2 linked regions of the Sagittula stellata E-37 genome follow. Each later gene encodes a partner of the first gene's protein in a complex. Links are inferred from orthologs where the notes say so. Each region holds a gene or a part of one and is shown in the gene's direction. Other genes may lie near its edges. The genes, in order: meaB and scpA.

Evidence for each region.
Region 2: the proteins of meaB (region 1) and scpA are in contact, whole or in part, in a crystal structure (PDB 8DPB), measured with the Methylorubrum extorquens proteins. The link is inferred for Sagittula stellata E-37 from one-to-one orthologs. Residues at the interface, in SOR26638.1 of Methylorubrum extorquens: Arg20, Ala21, Ala24, Arg25, Thr28, Ser32, Arg33, Arg34, His37, Thr98, Gly99, Gly100, Ser101, Ile102, Leu103, Lys106, Thr107, Ala110, Ala113, Ile114, Asp115, Arg116, Ala118, Phe119, Ile120, Arg121, Pro122, Pro124; in SOR27001.1 of Methylorubrum extorquens: Glu577, Glu578, Asn579, Asp580, Gly581, Arg582, Arg583, Arg585, His596, Ala604, Ser605, Ala608, Asp609, Gly611, Phe612, Asp613, Val614, Asp615, Ile616, Gly617, Pro618, Leu619, Glu625, Arg628, Gln629, Val631, Glu632, Asn633, Asp634, Glu661.

The regions. Positions count from the first base shown.
Region 1 is NZ_CP155729.1:3,976,993-3,986,746, reverse strand. The notes cover bases 6,901-9,754. They hold meaB (methylmalonyl Co-A mutase-associated GTPase MeaB), read left to right. Parts: upstream 6,901-7,773; coding sequence 7,774-8,736; downstream 8,737-9,754. Other genes in these bases: rpmB (50S ribosomal protein L28), read left to right, coding at 9,658-9,754; ABFK29_RS19010 (alpha/beta hydrolase), read left to right, coding at 8,733-9,524; ABFK29_RS19020 (hypothetical protein), read right to left, coding at 7,341-7,529; hrpB (ATP-dependent helicase HrpB), read right to left, coding at 6,901-7,314. In the rest of the region: tRNA pseudouridine(38-40) synthase TruA, read left to right, coding at 1-383; ABFK29_RS19050 (amidohydrolase), read left to right, coding at 653-1,789; ABFK29_RS19045 (aspartate aminotransferase family protein), read left to right, coding at 2,006-3,187; argF (ornithine carbamoyltransferase), read left to right, coding at 3,264-4,190; ABFK29_RS19035 (hypothetical protein), read right to left, coding at 4,239-4,433; ABFK29_RS19030 (hypothetical protein), read right to left, coding at 4,531-4,749; more of hrpB, read right to left, coding at 4,837-6,900. UniProt on the Escherichia coli protein: Binds and hydrolyzes GTP. Likely functions as a G-protein chaperone that assists AdoCbl cofactor delivery to the methylmalonyl-CoA mutase (MCM) ScpA and reactivation of the enzyme during catalysis.
Region 2 is NZ_CP155729.1:3,139,966-3,149,865, reverse strand. What follows is about bases 4,790-7,789. They hold scpA (methylmalonyl-CoA mutase), read left to right. Parts: upstream 4,790-5,218; coding sequence 5,219-7,360; downstream 7,361-7,789. Other genes in these bases: nhaA (Na+/H+ antiporter NhaA), read right to left, coding at 7,751-7,789; ABFK29_RS14905 (hypothetical protein), read left to right, coding at 4,790-5,256. In the rest of the region: ABFK29_RS14930 (hypothetical protein), read left to right, coding at 89-295; ABFK29_RS14925 (acetyl-CoA carboxylase biotin carboxylase subunit), read left to right, coding at 492-2,492; ABFK29_RS14920 (hypothetical protein), read left to right, coding at 2,681-3,103; ABFK29_RS14915 (hypothetical protein), read left to right, coding at 3,191-3,706; ABFK29_RS14910 (DUF4174 domain-containing protein), read right to left, coding at 3,714-4,154; more of ABFK29_RS14905, read left to right, coding at 4,321-4,789; more of nhaA, read right to left, coding at 7,790-8,956; ABFK29_RS14890 (VOC family protein), read left to right, coding at 9,102-9,719. UniProt on the Escherichia coli protein: Catalyzes the interconversion of succinyl-CoA and methylmalonyl-CoA. Could be part of a pathway that converts succinate to propionate.

The DNA.
Region 1 (9,754 bases):
GGCGGGTCATGCACCCGCTCGACGTGACGGCGATGCGCGAAGGCGCGGCCCACCTTGTGGGACGGCACGATTTCACCACCTTCCGGTCGGTGATGTGCCAGGCGAAATCGCCGGTGAAGACGCTTGATTCGCTGGAGATCAAGGCGGTCGACGGCCCCGCAGGGCCAGAGGTGTGGTTCTCGTTGCGCGCGCGGTCTTTCCTGCATAATCAGGTGCGCTCTTTCGTCGGCACGCTGGAACGGGTCGGTGCCGGGGCCTGGGCGCCGGACCGTGTGGGCGCGGCTCTGGAGGCGCGCGACCGTGCGGCTTGCGGGCCGGTCTGCCCGCCGCAGGGGTTGTACCTGACGGGTGTCGGTTATCCGGAGGACCCGTTCGGGGGGTGATCGCGCCACCTGCGGAGAGTGCGTGGATCGACCGCCTGTCAAACACGTCTGCCCAGCCTGCCGTGCAGGTCTCGGAGGCCTGGCCAATTGCACGTCCTTTTCCTGCTGCATCCGCTGGCGCTGTCGGCCGGGCTGGGGAGCGCCGCCTGACCGGCGCTGATCCGGTTCCGGGGCGGGTTATGCCGCAAGCGCGCCAAAGGCTGCAGTTATTGCACCCGCGCGCCCGCCGTGATGGGATGACGCACAACAGGGCATCGGGGAGAACAGCCATGACAGGCGTCACGGAAGAGGACATCGCCGCCGCGCGGCACCTGCGGCACAACCTGCACCGCGCCCCCGATCTCTCGGGCGAGGAGGACGCCACCGCCGCGATCATCGTCCGACATCTCACGGCCCTGAACCCCGCCACGTTGATCACTGGCCTTGGCGGCACCGGCGTTGCCGCGACCTTCGGCACGGGCGACCGGGGCCTCTTGATCCGTTGCGAGCTTGACGCACTGCCCATTGTCGAGACCGGACACCCCGCGTGGCGATCCGAACGCGCGGGCGTGGCGCATCTATGCGGTCACGACGGGCATATGGCGACGCTCTACGCCGTGGCCCGCGTCCTGTCGCGGCAGCCGCCCGACACCCGCGTGATCCTGCTCTTTCAGCCCGCCGAAGAGACAGGGCAGGGCGCCCGCGCGGTGATCGGGGACCACCGCTTCGGCACGCTCGGCGCGGACATGGCCATTTCCCTGCACAACATGCCCGGCCTGCCATTGGGCGCGGTTGCACTGAAGGAGGGGCCGGTCAACTGTGCCTCGCGCGGGCTGCGCGTAAGGCTTTCGGGGCGCACGGCGCACGCATCCGAGCCGGAGAAGGGGGTGTCTCCCGGCCTGGCTCTGGCCCGGCTGATCGCCGACTTCGGCGCGCTGACCCGCGATCTGCCGACCGAACACCCGGATTTCCGGCTGGCGACCGTGACCCATGCCCGGTTGGGCGTCCCGGCCTTCGGCGTGGCACCGGGTGAGGCCGAGATCATGGTCACCCTGCGTACCCTCCTCGACGACCGCATGGCCGCGCTCGAGGATGAGGCCCGCGCGCAAGTCGCAAAAGCCGCCACCGGACTGACGGCGGAGATCGCGGTGCACGAGGCCTTCGGCCATTGCGTGAACGCCCCCGAGGCCGTCGCCGTGCTGGAGCGTGCCACCCGGGGCTGCAGGCGCGTGTCCGAGGGCATGCCGATGCGTGCTTCCGAGGACTTCGGCCGCTTCGGCGCGAACATGCCGGCGGCGATGTTCTTCCTCGGGGCGGGCGAAACCTGTCCGCCGCTGCACGCCCCGGACTACGACTTCCACGATGCCCTGATCGGGGCCGGTGCCGACATCTTTCTGCGCGCCGTCGCCGGTTTCGCTGCGCTTTGAAGACGCGGTCCTTGCAAACCGCTTGCTTTCCGCCCCGGAACCGGTCAAAGACGCGCCATGATGCAAACTGCGATGATCCGACGAGCCTGAGCTCTCCCTGCGTGCCTGTCCGGCGCGCCTGTCATCCTGCGTCACTTTCCCCAGAACCGGTCCGACTTGACTAAAGCCCGAGGGCTTGCCACCAATCGGACCTCTATTTCCCAGAGGACATGAGCCATGATCCCTTCCGTTCTGCCGACCTACAACCGCGCGCCCCTGCACTTCGTGAAGGGCGAGGGCGCTTGGCTGATCGAGGAGGACGGGCGCCGATTCCTCGATCTCGGCAGCGGCATCGCGGTGAACGCCCTGGGCCATGCGAACCCCGATCTCACAGCCGCGCTGACCGAACAGGCGTCCAAGCTCTGGCACGTGTCGAACCTCTACGAGATCCCGCAACAGCAGGCGCTGGCCGGCAAGCTGGTCGAAGTCACCTTCGCCGACACGGTGTTCTTCACCAACTCGGGTACGGAGGCCTGCGAACTGGCGGTCAAGATGGCTCGCAAGTACTGGTACGAGAAGGGCGAGAAGGAGAAGATCGAGATCCTGACCTTCTCCGGCTGCTTCCATGGCCGGTCCTCTGCAGCCATCGCGGCCTCCGGGTCCGAGAAGATGGTCAAGGGTTTCGGCCCGGTGCTCGACGGCTTCGTGCACCTCGACTGGGGCGACCACGACGCGCTGAACGAGGCCATCACCGACAGGACCGCCGCGATTCTGATCGAACCGGTGCAGGGCGAAGGCGGCATCCGCCCGCTGCCCGACCAGTGCCTGAAGGGCCTGCGCAAGCTCTGCGATGAAAAGGGCATCCTGCTGATCCTCGACGAGGTGCAGTGCGGCGTCGGCCGGACCGGGCGGCTGTTCGCGCATGAATGGGCGGGCGTGACCCCGGACATCATGATGGTCGCGAAAGGCATTGGCGGCGGCTTCCCGCTGGGCGCGGTGCTGGCCACCGAAGAGGCGGCCAGCGGCATGGTCGCGGGCACCCACGGTTCCACATACGGCGGCAACCCGCTGGGCTGCGCCGTGGGCAAGGCGGTGATCGACCGCATCTCCGATCCGGCCTTCCTCGACAGCGTGAACGCAAGCGCGGGCCTCCTCCGCCAGAAGCTCGAAGGCCTCGTCGCCGCGCATCCCGACACCTTCGAGGAGGTGCGCGGCATGGGTCTGATGCTGGGTCTCAAGTGCACGCCCAAAGCCGCTGCCGCCGACGTGGTCAAGGCAGGCTACGCCGCCGAGGTCATCACTGTCCCCGCCGCCGACAACGTCGTGCGCCTTCTGCCGCCGCTCAACATCACAGAGGCGGAAATCGCCGAGGCGCTCGCCCGCCTCGACAAGGCCGCAACCGCTGTCGAAGCCGCCTGATCTTCATCTTGGCAACAATACCCTCGGGGTCCGGGGCAGAGCCCCGGTTCCTCCGCAAGCGCAAAGAACCCGACCGATGAACCACTTCCTCGATATCCACAAGACCGACAAGACCGCCCTCAGGGGCATCATCGACAACGCCCGGGCCGTGAAGGACGCGCGCAAGGGCAAGCCCAAGGTCGAACCCGACGACGAGCTGCCGCTCAAGAACCGCATGGTGGCGCTGATCTTCGAAAAGCCCTCGACCCGGACGCGCACCTCCTTCGACGTGGGCGTGCGGCAGATGGGCGGGCAGACCATGGTGCTCTCGGGCTCGGACATGCAGCTCGGCCACGGCGAAACCATCGCCGACACGGCCCGTGTCATGTCGCGCTATGTCGACATGATCATGATCCGGACCTTCGACGAATCCGTGCTGGAAGAGATGGCGGAATACGCCTCGGTCCCCGTCATCAACGGGCTGACCGACCGCACCCATCCCTGCCAGATCATGGCCGACGTGATGACCTTCGAAGAGCATCGCGGCCCCATCGCCGGCAAGAAGGTGGTCTGGTGCGGCGATGGCAACAACGTTTGCGCCTCCTTTCTGCATGCCGCGGGCCAGTTCGGCTTCGACCTGACCTTCTCGGGACCCGTGCAACTCGATCCGGAGCCGGAATTCGTCGGCTGGGCGCGCCAGCAGGGCAGCAAGGTCACCATCGAGCGTGACCCGGCAAAGGCGGTGGAGGGCGCCGACCTTGTGGTCGCGGATACATGGGTGTCGATGCACGACGCGCAAAGCGCGCGCGAGCGGCGGCACAACATGCTCCGGCCCTATCAGGTGAACGCGGCACTCATGGCGCAGGCCAAGGAGGACGCGCTCTTCATGCACTGCCTGCCGGCGCACCGCGAGGAAGAGGTCACCTCCGAGATCATGGACGGCCCGCATTCGGTCATCTGGGACGAGGCGGAGAACCGCCTGCATGCCCAGAAAGCGATCATGCGCTGGTGCGTGGAAAGCTGATCCGCCGCCTGCGAAACGTGCCGTAGGGTGCAGATTCTGCACCCTGCCTCAGAAAAGCGCCTGCGCCAGCCAGTAGATGCTGCCGACCCAGAAGGCGGGGACGATTGTCCAGACCAGCGCCCAGATCAGCGGCTGCGCCGGGTGCCGGTCCTCCCACTTTCGTGGTCCACGATAGGCGACGAAGGGGGCGGTGGCGCTGATGCGGCGTGGCACATCGGCTGGATCGGGCGCGGAATCGGTCAAGGCAGTCTCGTCACTCTGTGTTCGTTGCCAGGACGTTACTCTGCCGTGGTTAATTTTCCCTGAGTGTCCTTCCTGCCACGGCGGCGTATCAGGTCCGTCAGTACAACTGCTCCGCTGCCCAAGCGACCGCGACCAGCCAGACCACCGCCACGAAGACGATGATCATCGCCCGGACGATCAGCAGGTCAAGGTCGGTGGTCCGGGTGCGATGCACCGGGCGCAGTTGGTGCCCCGCGCGCAGGTGTGGCTCCGGTGCGAACCGGCGGAGCGCTGGCCCAGGGTGCGATCCCGGCGGTGCGGGGGCTTGCATCGACATGTCATGTCCTTTCGCGATCTGCGACAGGCACTTGGCGATGCAGCGTTTAACGCTATCCAAAGTCTTTGTGACACCGGCGCGGCGTTTTCACGTCCCGCGCGGTTTGGCGCGCAGCGTGGGGTCGGCTTCCGTGGGGTCCTCCGGCCAGGGATGGCGGGGATAACGCGCGCGCATCTCTTTTCGGACGTCGGCGTAGGAGCCGGACCAGAAGCCGGGCAGGTCCATGGTGGTCTGCACCGGGCGTTGGGCCGGCGACAGCAGCGTGACTTTCAACGGTGTGCGCCCGACCATCGGATGGGTCGTCTGGCCGAACATCTCCTGCAGCCTGAGCGAGATTTCCGGGTGATCGCCGGAGTAGTCGATGGGGATCTGCCGTCCCAGGGGCGTCATGAAATGCGCGGGCACCGCGCTGTCCAGAGCCTGCATCTGGCCCCAGTCCAGCCGTGCACGCAGCGCGGGGAGCAGGTCGAACCGTTTCCAGTCGTCCGCTGTCTTCACGCCCCCAAGGTACGGCAATAGCCAGTCTTCGAGGTTCTCCATCAAGGCCCCTGGCGTCATGTCCGGCAGATCGTGTCCGGCTTCGCGGGCCAGCGCCACGCGGGCAAGGAACCTGTGGACAGGTCCGGATAGTGAAAGGCCGAGGTCCCGGACGCCGTCCAGCATCGCCCGGGATATCGCATCTGTGGCGGCGTCCTTCCAGACGCGGTCGTCCAGCGCGATGGCACCCAGCCGTTCCTGGCGGCGGGCGATCACGCGACGTTCACGTTTTGACCATGCGCAGGTGTCGACCCAGCCGATGCCGTCAGCAAAAAGCGCGCGCACTTCCGACAGGGAAATGGCGATGGCCTGACGGATCTTCGCTTCGCGCGGGTTTCCGTCCGTATCGGTGACCACGATCAGCCGTTCGACGGCCAAAGGATCGGCCTCGTCCATCACAGCGCCCTTTCCGCCCGACAACTGGAAACGCGGCGCGTCGCCCTTGCGTCTGAGGCCGATGCGGTCCGGATAAGCGAGTGCGGCCATTTCGGCTGCCGACCAACGCCTTTCCACATCGTCGGATTTCCCTGATGTGCCAGCCCGTTTGGCACTTATCCTCGTGCTCTTTATCAGGCGCTTCGCCTCCTGTCGGATGCGGTCGAGCGCGGGGCGTCGCAGGCCGATGGCGCGGGTCTCCTGAAAGCGTTTCGGATCGGCCAGCGCCTCGAGCCGAAGGGACAAGTCTGTGGATGCTCCTGTGAGTGGATCGCGATCCGACAAGAGTGCGGCCAATTCGGCTGCCTGTGCACCACAGGTTTGGAGCATATGGGCAAGCCGGGGATGCAGCGGAAATGTGGACAACTGTCGTCCGTGCGCCTTGATCCGGCCCTCAGAGTCCAAGGCGCCCAGCATTTCGAGCAACGCGCGCGCCTCCGACAGGGCGCCGGGCGGCGGTTGCGTCAGGAACGGCAGATCCTCTGCTCCCCAGAGCGCGAGCTCCAGCACCAGAGACGACAGGTCGGCGGCTTCGATTTCCGCTGGTGGGAAGGGACTTAGCGCCCCTTCCTCACCCTTCGTCCAAAGCTTGTAGGCGGTGCCCGGGGCGACACGCCCGGCGCGCCCGGCGCGCTGTGTGGCTTCTGCCCGGGTCACCCGCTCCGTCACCAGCCGCGACATGCCCGAGCCGGGATCGAAGCGCGCCCGCCGCGCCTTGCCGCCGTCGACGACGACGCGGATGTCCTCGATGGTCAGCGACGTTTCGGCGATGGACGTGGCGAGAACCAGCTTGCGTCCATCCGTTTCCGGCCGGATCGCGGCGCGCTGGTCCTTCAGGTCCATGGCACCGAACAAGGGGCGGACGTGTGTGCCGGCGGGCAGTCGGTCTTTCAGAAGTGCCTGCGTGCGGCGGATCTCGCCCTCGCCAGGCAGGAAAGCGAGGATGCCGCCCTCGGTCTCGGTATGGGCCTTGACGATCAGGTCGGCCATTGCGGCGTCGAAGCGGGTCTGTTTCGGCACGGGGGTGTCGCGCCAGATAGGTTCGACCGGGAATGCGCGGCCTTCGGAGGTCACGACGGGCGCATTCATCAGTTCGGCCACAGGGGCGGCGTCGAGCGTGGCGGACATCACCAGCAGGAGCAGGTCGTCGCGCAAGGCTCCCGCGATCTCGAGGCACAAGGCGAGGCCCAGATCCGCGTTGAGCGAGCGTTCGTGGAATTCGTCGAAGAGCACCGCGCCGATGCCGCCAAGTTCCGGATCGGATTGGATCATCCGCGTCAGGATGCCTTCTGTCACGACCTCGATCCGGGTGTCTTTCGAGACCGCGCTTTCGCCGCGCATCCGGTAACCGACGGTCTGTCCCGGCTGTTCCCCCAACTGCTCTGCCAGCCTTTGCGCGGCGGCACGGGCAGCGAGGCGGCGGGGTTCGAGCATGACGATTCGGCCACCGGTCAGCCCGGCATCGCGAAGGGCAAACGGCACCCGCGTCGTCTTGCCCGCACCGGGCGGCGCCTGCAGCACGGCCCGTCCGTGGGCGCGCAGGGCGGCGATCAGGTCGGGCAGGGCGTCGTCGATGGGCAGGGTCTGGGACATGTGCCCCTTATCCACACGCTGCCCGGTCAGGCAAGAGAGGCGGCATCGGTGCTTTCCAGCGCGGTGTCGTTGCCGGTGTCACCGAGGAACCACTGGTTTTTGCGGTGGAAGCCGGCATGGAGAGCGGTGTCGGTGAAATCGGGCGTGCGGGCCAGATCCATGCGGGCCCGGTCTGCAATTCGATTCGGCTTTTTCACGGTGGGCGGAACGGGCATGTTCACTCCGCGCGGTGTTTCGGTTTATTTCGTCGGAAAAGCCGGATGACGGAGTGGCGATGGCGCCGCCGACGAGAGGTCGGTGCGAGATGCAGAAGGCCGGCCGACTTGCTTTGCGGCGCATGTGGTCGGCCCGGGCATCCCGTCTCGGAAAGATCGCCGTTTGGCGGCACGGACAACAGAAGAAAGGCGACGACAGGTGACGAAGGTGACAGAGGCCGGGCAGGGCGCCGAACTCAAGAGCATGAAGGATTCTGTGCTGGCCGGAGATCGCAGAGCCCTGGCGAAGGCGATCACGATGGCCGAGAGTTCCCGTAAAGAGCATCGGGAAACGACGTCTCACCTTTTGGGCGAACTTGCGGGATGCAACCGGCAGGCGCTGCGAATTGGGTTGTCCGGCACGCCCGGTGTCGGGAAATCGACCTTCATCGAAGCCTTCGGAATGATGCTGATCGAGAAGGGCCTGAAGGTGGCGGTTCTGGCGGTGGACCCGTCTTCCGCGCGCTCGGGCGGCTCGATTCTAGGCGACAAGACGCGGATGGAGCGGCTGTCGCGCGAGCGCAACGCATTCATCCGCCCGTCGCCCGCGCAAAGCCAACTGGGCGGCGTCGCACGCCGCACGCGGGAAGCCATCGACCTCTGCGAAGCGGCGGGGTTCGACGTGGTGCTGATCGAAACGGTCGGCGTCGGCCAGTCAGAAACCATGGTGGCCGAAATGTGCGACCTTTTCCTGCTGTTGCTGGCCCCTGCGGGCGGAGACGAATTGCAGGGCGTGAAGCGCGGCATAATGGAGATGGCCGACATCCTGCTGGTCAACAAGGCGGATGGCGACCTGAAAAGGCAGGCCGTCAGGACTTGTGCCGACTACGCCGGGGCGCTGCGTCTGCTCAGGAAACGGCCGCAGGACCCGCAGGGCTTTCCCAAGGCAATGACCGTCTCTGCCATCGAACGGAACGGACTGGACGCCGCTTGGGACGAGATGACGGCACTGGCGGACTGGCGGCGAGAGAACGGGCATTTCGACGCACGCCGCGCCGAGCAGGCGCGTTTCTGGTTCGAAGCGGAGGTGCGCGACGGTCTGCTGGCACGCCTGCGCGACCCCGGGCCTAAGCAGGCTATGGCGGACCTGGCGGCACAGGTCGCGGCGGGGACCTTGTCTCCGGGTCTGGCCGCCCGGCAAATGCTGGAGGACCACCTGGACCGATGAAGGCCCATCCGGTGTTCGATGGGGGCCGTCTGAGGGCGACGGTCTTTCGGCCTCGGAGGAAGAAGCTGTTCGTCAGTTTCCGTCAACGCGTCGGCGCGCCGGGTTCCTTCGACGAGCCGCGCCCGGTCATGGGCTTCGTGACCCGCAGCTTTGCGCATCTACACATCCAATCGCGCGAGAACGACTGGTTCATCAACGACGAGACCGAGGCGCTTGAAGCGGCCCTGTCGCGCTTTGTCGAACGCTATGACGAGGTGGCTGCGATGGGGTTCTCGATGGGTGGCTACGGCGCCCTGCGCTTTGCCCGCGCGCTTCGGATCGACCGGATTCTGGCGATCTCTCCACAGGTGTCGATCGACCCGGAAGTGGTGCCCTTCGACCGGCGCTACCGGGGGGAGGCGGATGGTTGGGACGGGGCGCTCGGGACGCTGGAGGGGCGCGGGACGCAGATGCGCGGCGCGGTGCTGGTCGACCCGTTCAAGCGCATGGACGTCGAACACGGACGGATGATTCGCGCACTCTTCCCCCGTCTGACGCTGGTCATGCTGCCGTGTGGCGGACACCCCGCGACGCGGGTGATCCGGCAAGGCGGGCGTTTCGACTGGCTGAAGACCGATCTGGCCGAGGGGCTTGCCGATCCGCGTGAAATCGGCAGGGTGCACCGCGACGTGCGGCGCCGGTCCGAAAGCTACTGGCTTCACCTGGCCGAGATCGCCAGATACCGTGGTCGCGAAGGTCTGGCGCAACGGGCCGAAGCCGAGGCAGAGGCCCTGACCGAGAGGGCTTGACGACTCCGCTCCATATGCCTAGAAGCCGCAGAACGAGATTCTGGGCGCCTTCCCTCAAACGGGCGGCGCCCTTTGATATTGGCGCGGTTTGGGGCTGGCAAGGCTCTGGCCGACTGACAATGAGGACGAAACGATGTCGCGTGTTTGCGAACTGACCGGTAAGGGCCCGATGGTTGGCAACAATGTCAGCCATGCCAACAACAAGACCAAGCGGCGTTACCTGCCGAACC
Region 2 (9,900 bases), 830 kb from region 1 along the record:
ACGAAATCGCGGGAACCCTGTGCCTCGCGCGTGCGTATGGTCGTACGAATAATCAAAACTATCCGACCTTTTCCAAGGAGGAAATCCAATGCGCATTCTCACCCTCACCGCCGCTCTCGCTGCGACCCTCGGCCTTGCGGCCTGCGAAGGCACCGATCTGGAGCGCGGCGCTCTGGGGGCCGGCATCGGCGCGGCAACCGCGGCAGCGACCAACCGCAATGTGGCGGCCGGTGCAGCCATCGGCGGCGCAGCCGGTGTGGTCTGCGACGACGTCACGCCGCAGCTCTGCAACTGATCGCAAGCTGACATCCGGCCTGCGCCCGAACGGCGCATCCTGGCCGACAGATACCGAAACACGCCGTCCGGGGCTTTGCACCCCGGGCGGCGTTTTCGTGTGCGCACATCCCCTGCCGAGGCAGGGCGACGGACAACACGCCCGGGGCGTGACGACAACGAACACGCCCTCGGCGTGACGAACGAAGGGACGAGAGATGTTTGAAAAGATCCTGATCGCGAACCGGGGCGAGATCGCCTGCCGGGTCATCAAGACCGCGCGCAAGATGGGCATCAAGACAGTGGCCGTGTACTCGGACGCGGACAAGCACGCACTGCACGTCGAGATGGCCGATGAGGCCGTGCACATCGGCCCGCCGCCCGCAAACCAGTCCTATATCGTGATCGACAAGATCATGGATGCGATTGCGCAGACCGGTGCGCAGGCAGTGCACCCGGGCTACGGCTTCCTTTCCGAAAACCCGAAGTTCGCGCAGGCGCTGGAAACCGCGTCCGTCGCCTTCATCGGTCCCCCGGTCAAGGCGATCGAAGCCATGGGCGACAAGATCACCTCGAAGAAGATCGCGCAGGAGGCCGGGGTCAGCACCGTGCCCGGCTACATGGGTCTGATCGAGGACGCCGAAGAAGCGGTGAAGATCTCCAACGAGATCGGCTACCCCGTGATGATCAAGGCCAGCGCCGGCGGCGGCGGCAAGGGCATGCGGATCGCGTGGAACGACAGCGAGGCGCGCGAAGGCTTCCAGTCGTCCAAGAACGAGGCGGCAAACTCTTTCGGCGACGACCGCATCTTCATCGAGAAGTTCGTCACCCAGCCGCGCCACATCGAAATCCAGGTGCTCTGCGATGCCCACGGCAACGGTATCTACCTGAACGAGCGGGAATGCTCGATCCAGCGCCGCAACCAGAAGGTCGTCGAAGAAGCGCCGAGCCCCTTCCTGGATGCCGAGACCCGCAAGGCGATGGGCGAACAGTCCGTCGCGCTGGCCAAGGCGGTGGGCTATACCTCTGCCGGGACGGTCGAATTCATCGTCGATGGCGAAAAGAACTTCTACTTCCTTGAAATGAACACCCGCCTTCAGGTGGAGCACCCGGTGACCGAGCTCATCACCGGTGTCGATCTGGTCGAGCAGATGATCCGCGTTGCCAATGGCGAACCGCTGTCGATCACCCAGGACGACGTGAAGATCAACGGCTGGGCCATCGAGAACCGCCTTTACGCCGAGGACCCGTACCGGGGCTTCCTGCCCTCCATCGGGCGGCTGACCCGCTACCGTCCCCCGGCGGAGGGCGAACTGGGCGAGGGGATCGTGCGCAACGACACCGGCGTCTTCGAAGGCGGCGAGATCTCCATGTATTACGACCCGATGATTGCGAAGCTCTGCACCTGGGGCCCGACCCGGGGGGCCGCAATCGAAGTCATGCGCAACGCACTCGACAGTTTCGAGGTCGAGGGCATCGGTCACAACCTGCCGTTCGTGGCCGCCGTGATGGATCATCCGAAGTTCATCTCGGGCGACATGACCACCGCCTTCATTGCCGAGGAATATCCCGAAGGTTTCGAAGGCGTGGCGCTGAGCGAGGCGCAGCTCAAGCACGTGGCCGCTGCCGCGGCCGCGATGAACCGGGTGGCAGAGATCCGGCGCACGCGTGTGACCGGGCGCCTCGGCAACCACGAACGCCGTGTCGGGTCCGAATGGAACGTGACACTGCAGGATACCTCCTTCGACATGACCGTGGACGCCGACCAGAAAGGCGCGACCATTGCCTTTGCCGATGGCGAAACGATGCGGGTGGAAGGCGACTGGACGCCCGGCGACAGTCTTGCACGGATGACCGTGGACGGCACGCCGCTGGTCCTGAAGGTGGACAAGATCACCCAGGGCTTCCGCCTGCGCACCCGTGGCGCCGACCTGAAGGTGCATGTCCGCAGCCCGCGCCAGGCCGAACTGGCCCGGCTGATGCCGGAGAAACTCCCGCCCGACACCTCCAAGCTGCTGCTTTGCCCGATGCCCGGCCTGATCGTGAAGATCGACGTGGAGGAAGGACAAGAAGTGCAGGAGGGGCAGGCGCTCTGCACGGTCGAGGCGATGAAGATGGAGAACATCCTGCGCGCCGAGAAGAAGGGCGTCGTGTCCAGGATCAACGCGGGCCCGGGCGACAGCCTGAAGGTCGACGACGTGATCATGGAATTCGAGTGAGACCATGGCGGCAGGGGGTTTGCACGGCTGGGCAGACAGGCGTCGGACAGGTGTCCGGCGGCTGTTCCCGCGCCGGCTGCCCACTGCCGCCGGCCCTGTCGGTGCGCGCAGTGCTTTTGCACCCGTGACCTCCGGGTGTTTTCCGGTCTATTCTCTGTTCGAGACGGGAACGAGCGGGGACAAGGGCGATGATGCGACGCGTCGCAGCGATATGGCTGATGCACAGCCTGGCCTTTCTGGCCGGGCTGATCGTGTCGGGTGTTGTCGCCGTGGGTCTCTGGGCCGTCGTTCCGGGGACGGTGCCGACGTGGATGCTGTTCGGCATGGCGCTTTCGGTCTCCATCGTGGCGGTCGGCGCGGGCTACGGGCTGTACCTGACGCTGGTCGGGCTGCTTCTGGACGTGGATCTGGGCTGGGCCTACTACCTTCTGGGGCCGGTCATCGTGCTGGTGGTCATGACGCTGGTGTTCCTGGGCGTCTATTGGCACATCCTGACCGTAGGGCAGGGCAGCCTTGCGGGATACGTGGCGCTCTTCCTGATCGGCGGGGCCATCCTGACCCGTCGCGCCGCGGGAACTCTGCCGCTGACGGAGGCCGAGGAAGACGCCTGACCGGCGCGCCCCGCCTCGGCGAAACGAAGTCTCAAGACCTTGCGCTTACCCTCCCGGACCGAAGGGAACGGCCGGAGGCGGGACATCATGCGCATTGCGAAGCACGTTGTGCTTGTCCTGTCCGCGCTGCTTGTCCTGACGTCCTGCATTCCCCTCGACAAGGAGGAGGAGGTCCGCGCCGAACTTGCCGGTCTCGTCTACCTTGCGCAGACCCGGCGCTTCACGTCGAAGCCCACGTGCACGGCGGCGATCTTCGATCTGGCCTCGTCCTCGGTGCGCAGCCATCGGGTGCGGATCGTCTCGGACGTGCGGGCCGGTCTGCGGCTGGTGAAGGCCGGGCGCGTGGTGGCCTTCGACGTGCCGGGGGCCAATCCCAACGTCGTCTCCGAACAACTGATGTCCATCAGTCTGGAGGAGGGCATGGGCCTGCTGTCCAGTTTCATAGGGCCGTCGATGGCCTGTATGGACGACCAGTTCCAAGTGGATGCCTACTACGCGTTGATGTCGGACCAGAGCCTGACGATCTACGATCCGACGAACAACGCGATGATGCTGCTGCATCGGGAAGCGCGCCTGCTGTTCTTCCTGCGCGGCAACGTCTGACGACGGCTCAGAAGCCCTTCAGCTCATCCTGCCGAAGCGGCAGCTTGTCGATGGAGCGGGAGATCTCCCGTACCGACCACGGGCGCGGCTTGCGGGTGACGATGGTGCCGTCCTTTGCCATGACCACCAGCATGAACCCGCGTGGGCGCAGGGCCTTACGGACAGAGGTCATCGCCTGCGGATCGCTGTCCGCGATGATGACCACGTCGCGCTCGTCAAGCGCGGTGTACCGGTCGGTCAGCAGTTCGATCTGTTCCTGGAACCTCGGATCGGCGGCATTGTCGGCAAAGACCACGACGGGCCGCTTGATCCACAGCCAGTCCGACAGAGAGGTGTCGGCGGCGTCCAGCACGATGGGCCTGTCGGCATCGTTATCGGCGGCCCATGCCGGGGTCAGCGCGGCTGCCCCGAGGCAGAGAATGGCAGTCAGGCGAAAAATCCAGCGCATACCACAAGATATATGTCGCTCCGCGCGTCCTGCACAGGCCACATGCACCTCAGCCCGCGAAAATTTTACCTTTAACCGCATTGTCACCGGCCGGGGCGCAAGCTCTGCCGTTGCAAGAACCGTGCGCGCATCGGCTGCGTCCGGGCGCTCCGGGACCGTGACGACCATGCAGATCATTCTCCACCTCGGCGCGCACCGCGCCGCCACCACCAGCTTTCAGGCCTACCTGCGCGCCCACCGTGCCGACCTCGAGGCGCGCAGGCTGGGATTCTGGGGGCCGTGGCGCACACGCAAGGGGCTTTTGCACGGAGTGGCGGAGGCGCCGGAAAGCCCGGCACAGGCGCGCCGCGCCACCGGGCGCGTGCGCCTCGCGCTGGAAGGGGCCCGCAAGACCGGCACGGCGCGGCTTGTCGTCAGTGACGAGAACATGCTTGGTATGCCGCGCCGGTGCCTGCGCCGGGCCACCCTGTATCCCGGTGCCGGAGAACGGGTCGCCCGGCTGGCGAAGGCCTTTGGCCACGTCAACACGATCTGTCTGCAGGTGCGCGCGCTCGATGCCTGGTGGGCGTCGCTCATCGGCCACCTCATCCCGCGCGGGGCACCGGCCCCGTCGGAGGAGACGCTCGCCCGCATTGCCGCCAACCCGCGAAGCTGGCGCGAACTCGTCACCGAACTGGCCTGCGCCTGTCCGGAGGCAGAGATCCTCGTCACTCCGTTCGAAGCGTTCTGCGATCGTCCCGACCGCCTGCTGACGGTCATGAGCGGGCTGACCCATCTGCCCGTCGCCCGACCGGGCGCGTTCTGGCGCAACCGCCACCTCGACCTGAGCGGCCTGCGCACGACACTTTCGGACCGGGGCGAAGATCCCGGCCACATGCCGGAGGGAGAGGGCCGCTACATGCCCTTCACAGACGGCCAGCGCGCCTGCCTGCGCGAGGCCTACGCCGACGATCTGTTCTGGCTCGAAGCCGGGGCGGACGGGCTCGCAACATTGAAAGCCGACCCGGACCCGGGCCGCCGCAGGCTGACCCTGGCGGCGGGTCTGAAAGAGAGAGGACACACACATGACGGATCTGCCCGAAGACTGGCGCGCGACCGCTGAAAAGGAACTGCGCGGCAAGGCTGTCGACGACCTGACCTGGGACACGCTAGAAGGCATCCCTGTCAAGCCGCTCTACACCGCCGCCGACACCGAGGGCCTGCCGCACATGGGCAGCCTTCCGGGGCAGGAGCCCTTCACCCGTGGCGTGAAGGCGACGATGTACGCGGGCCGTCCCTGGACGATCCGCCAGTACGCCGGGTTCTCCACCGCCGAGGAATCGAACAACTTCTACCGCAAGGCGTTGGCCGCCGGGCAGCAGGGTGTGTCCGTCGCCTTCGACCTTGCAACGCACCGCGGCTACGACAGCGATCACCCGCGCGTGGTGGGGGATGTGGGCAAGGCAGGGGTCGCCATCGACAGCGTCGAGGACATGAAGATCCTGTTCGACGGCATTCCGCTCGACAAGGTGTCCGTGTCGATGACGATGAACGGCGCGGTGATCCCGGTTCTGGCGAACTTTATCGTCACCGGCGAAGAGCAGGGCCATGACAGGTCCGTGCTGTCCGGGACCATCCAGAACGACATCCTGAAGGAGTTCATGGTCCGCAACACGTATATCTATCCGCCCGCGCCGTCGATGCGCATCATCTCGGATATCATAGCGTATACATCGGATTACATGCCGAAGTTCAACTCGATCTCGATTTCCGGCTATCACATGCAGGAAGCGGGCGCGAACCTCGTCCAAGAGCTGGCCTTCACCCTCGCCGACGGCAAGGAGTACGTGAAGACCGCCATGGAAGCCGGTATGGACATTGACAAATTCGCCGGCCGTCTGTCCTTCTTCTTCGCCATTGGCAAGAACTTCTTCATGGAAGTGGCCAAGCTGCGCGCCGCGCGACTGCTGTGGCACCGCATCATGACGGAACTCGGGGCGCAGAACCCCCGGTCGAAGATGCTGCGCACCCATTGCCAGACCTCCGGCGTGTCGCTGGCAGAGCAGGACCCCTATAACAATGTCATTCGCACGGCTTATGAGGCGATGTCGGCGGTCCTTGGCGGCACCCAGTCGCTGCACACCAACGCACTCGACGAAGCCATTGCCTTGCCGACGGAATTCTCCGCCCGCATCGCGCGCAACACGCAGCTTGTGCTGCAGGAGGAAACCGGCGTCACAAAGGTCGTCGATCCGCTGGCGGGGTCCTACTACGTCGAGAGCCTGACCAACGAGCTGGCCGAACGGGCCTGGGCGTTGATCGAGGAAGTGGACGAGATGGGCGGCATGACCCGCGCCGTCGAATCCGGGATGCCGAAGCTCCGGATCGAAGAGACGGCGGCCCGCCGTCAGGCCGATATCGACCGCGGCACCGACGTGATCGTCGGCGTCAACAAGTACCGGCTGGAGAAGGAGGACGACCTCGACATCCTCGACATCGACAACGCCAAGGTGCGCGAGAGCCAGGTCGCCCGACTGGAGAAGATCCGTTCCACGCGCGACGAGGCGGCTTGCACCGCGGCGCTCGAAGAACTGACCCGCCGTGCGAAAGAGGGCGGCAACCTGCTTGATGCCGCGGTCGAAGCGGCCCGCGCGCGTGCCACCGTAGGAGAGATCAGCATGGCGATGGAAAAGGAATTCGGCCGGCACCGGGCAGAGGTGAAGACCCTCGCCGGTGTGTACGGCGCGGCCTACGAGGGCGACGAGGGCTTTGCCGCCATCCAGAAATCGGTGGAGCAGTTCGCCGAGGACGAAGGCCGCCGCCCGCGCATGCTGGTGGTCAAGATGGGGCAGGACGGTCACGACCGCGGCGCCAAGGTCATCGCGACGGCCTTTGCCGATATCGGGTTCGACGTCGACGTGGGACCGCTGTTCCAGACCCCGGAAGAGGCCGCTCAGGACGCCATCGACAACGATGTGCACGTGGTCGGCATCTCCAGCCAGGCCGCCGGTCACAAGACCCTGGCCCCGCAACTGGTCAAGGCGCTGCAGGCCGAAGGCGCGGGCGACATCATCGTGATCTGCGGCGGTGTCATCCCGCACCAGGACTACGAATTCCTGAAAAATGCAGGGGTGAAAGCGATCTTCGGTCCCGGCACCAACATTCCCGAAGCGGCGCAGGACATTCTGCGGCTGATCCGTCTGGCGCGCTCCGACGCGGCGGCCTGATCCCCTTCGCGCGTCCCCTGGACAGGGGGCGCGCATCGCCGGGGCCAAGGTCATACCGGCGGGTGTAGCGGTCCGCCTTGCCGGTCGTTTGCTCCGAATTCAGGCCCGCGCAAACCGGCGACTGCGCCCATCTGCCGGACGTTTCCGCTGATTTCGTACCTCATTACGGTGCTCGACAGGATGATGCGCGAAGACAATTTGGCGCCTCAAGACGTCAGCGAAACATTGGCGGTATCAAAAAAAGACGCCTGCGCGTCAGCGCAATGGCGGCTTAGGTAGCCGCCCCAATTTCGCGGAACTGGGCAGATCATGGCCCGGTCCAAGGCCGTCTGTTTGACGAAAACGTCAGATCGGGGCCGACCTGTAGCGGACGGCCCCGATCGTGATGGTTCAGGCTGCGGTCGCGTTTGACTCGCTCTCGGCCTTGCCGGCCTGATCTTCCTTGCTGGTCGACATGCGCAGAGCGATGTAGCCGATGATGCCCGAGATAAGCGATCCGCTCAGCACGCCGATGCGCACTTCGTTCATCAGCGCCGGATCGGAGAAACTCAGCGAGCCGATAAAGAGCGACATGGTAAAGCCGATCCCGGCGAGGCAGGCGATGCCGTAGATCTGCGCCCAGTTGGCGCCGTAGGGCATCCGGGCCAGACCCATCTTCACCATCAGGAAGGCCACGCCGAAGACACCCACCTGCTTGCCGATGATCAGGCCAAGCGCGATGCCAAGCGGCAGCGGAGCCAGCACCTGGTTCAGTTCCATGCCCGCCAGCACAACGCCCGCGTTGGCAAAAGCGAAGACCGGAATGATGAGGTAGAGAACATAGGGGGACAGGCCGTGCTCAAGGGAGTGCAGGGGAGACTTGCCCCACTTGTCCTTGAGCGGGATGAAGAAGGCGGTGACCACACCGGCCAGCGTCGCATGAACGCCCGACTTCAGCACCAGCACCCACAGCACCACACCCAGAAGCAGGATCGGGGCCACACGGTGCACGCGCTGGCGGTTCAGATACCACATGGCTGCCATTGGGATCAGCGCCATCAGCAGGTAGTTGACCTTCAATTCGGCGGTGTAGAACAGGGCGATGATGATGATCGCGCCCATATCGTCAAGGATCGCCAGCGTCAGCAGGAAGACCTTCAAAGAGGCCGGAACCCGGTCGCCGACCAGCGCCAGAACGCCCAGGGCAAAGGCAATGTCGGTCGCCGCCGGGATGGCCCAACCGTTGACCGTTTCAGTGTTGCCCCAGTTGAAGACGAGGTAGACGACGGCCGGAAGCACCATACCGCCCACGGCGGCCATGCCCGGAAGGACGACGTCAGACGGGTTCTTCAGCTTGCCTTCCAGAAGTTCGCGTTTCAGCTCAAGGCCGATCAGGAAGAAGAAGATCGCCATGAGCCCGTCGTTGATCCACAGGATCAGCGGCTTTTCCAGGCCTTCGCCGTTGATGGTTACGCTGAAGTAGCTGCCGAGAAAGTTGTCATACAGGATATCGAGCCCGGAATTGGCCACCACCATGGCCAGGACCGCTGAAAGTATGAGGAGGATGCCCCCCGAAGCTTCGTGACTGAAAAACTTGTCCAGAGCGCGTAGCAGCATCCTATATTTCCCTCATGTAAAGATTATAGATTCAGTCATATTTGGGGCGTTTGCCTGAGCTTTCAACGCGGAACCGGTCGTTTTTCCGCTTTGCAGCATGGATTTGCGCGTCTATCGTGCTGCGACTGCACGGAATTCACACTCAATGGTGACGCTGACCCTCGATCATATCGCCGTTCTGGGCGAAACGCTCGCCGAAGCGATCGCGCATGTCGAAGGTGCGCTCGGGCTGCCCATGTCCTCGGGCGGGGTGCATCCGCGTTTCGGCACGCACAACCAGCTCGTCGGGCTGGACCCGGAACTCTACATCGAGGCGATTGCCATTGATCCGTCCGCCTCCGCGCCGCCAGACGCGCGCTGGTTCGGCCTTGACGAGTTCGCGGGTGAGGCACGGCTGGACAAGTGGATCTGCGCCGTCTCCGACATCCACGCGGCCATCGCGGCGCTTCCCATGGCCGGGCGGGCCGTGGAACTGAGTCGCGGCAAACTGTCATGGACCATGGCGGTGCCCGAAGACGGGCGCCTGCCGTTCGACGGTCTTTTTCCGGCCCTGATCCAGTGGCATTCGGCTGTGCCGCCGGGGCGCTCGTTGCCCGCATCCGGCGCGGCGCTGACCGAACTGACGGTTACACATCCCGACGCCGCCGCCCTGAGCGACCTGCTCGCTCCGTATCTGGATGCGCCGCAAGTCCGGTTTCAGCATGGGCCTGCCGGCCTGGCTGCAGCGATCCGGCAAGCGGACGCGGACATCGTCCTGGCATGATCGTGCGGACCAAATAGCCCGCGCGCGTCGCTCGCCCTGACCGCGCGTTGATGGCGGCGACTGATCGCGCTTTATACGCGGATGGCGTGCACAGACGATGCCTCGGTAAATCGGGCGCCGATCCCGGCGGTGCTGCCAACCATGATTGCCCCGCCGCGCTCCTTTCGCAGGTGCGCCTCGG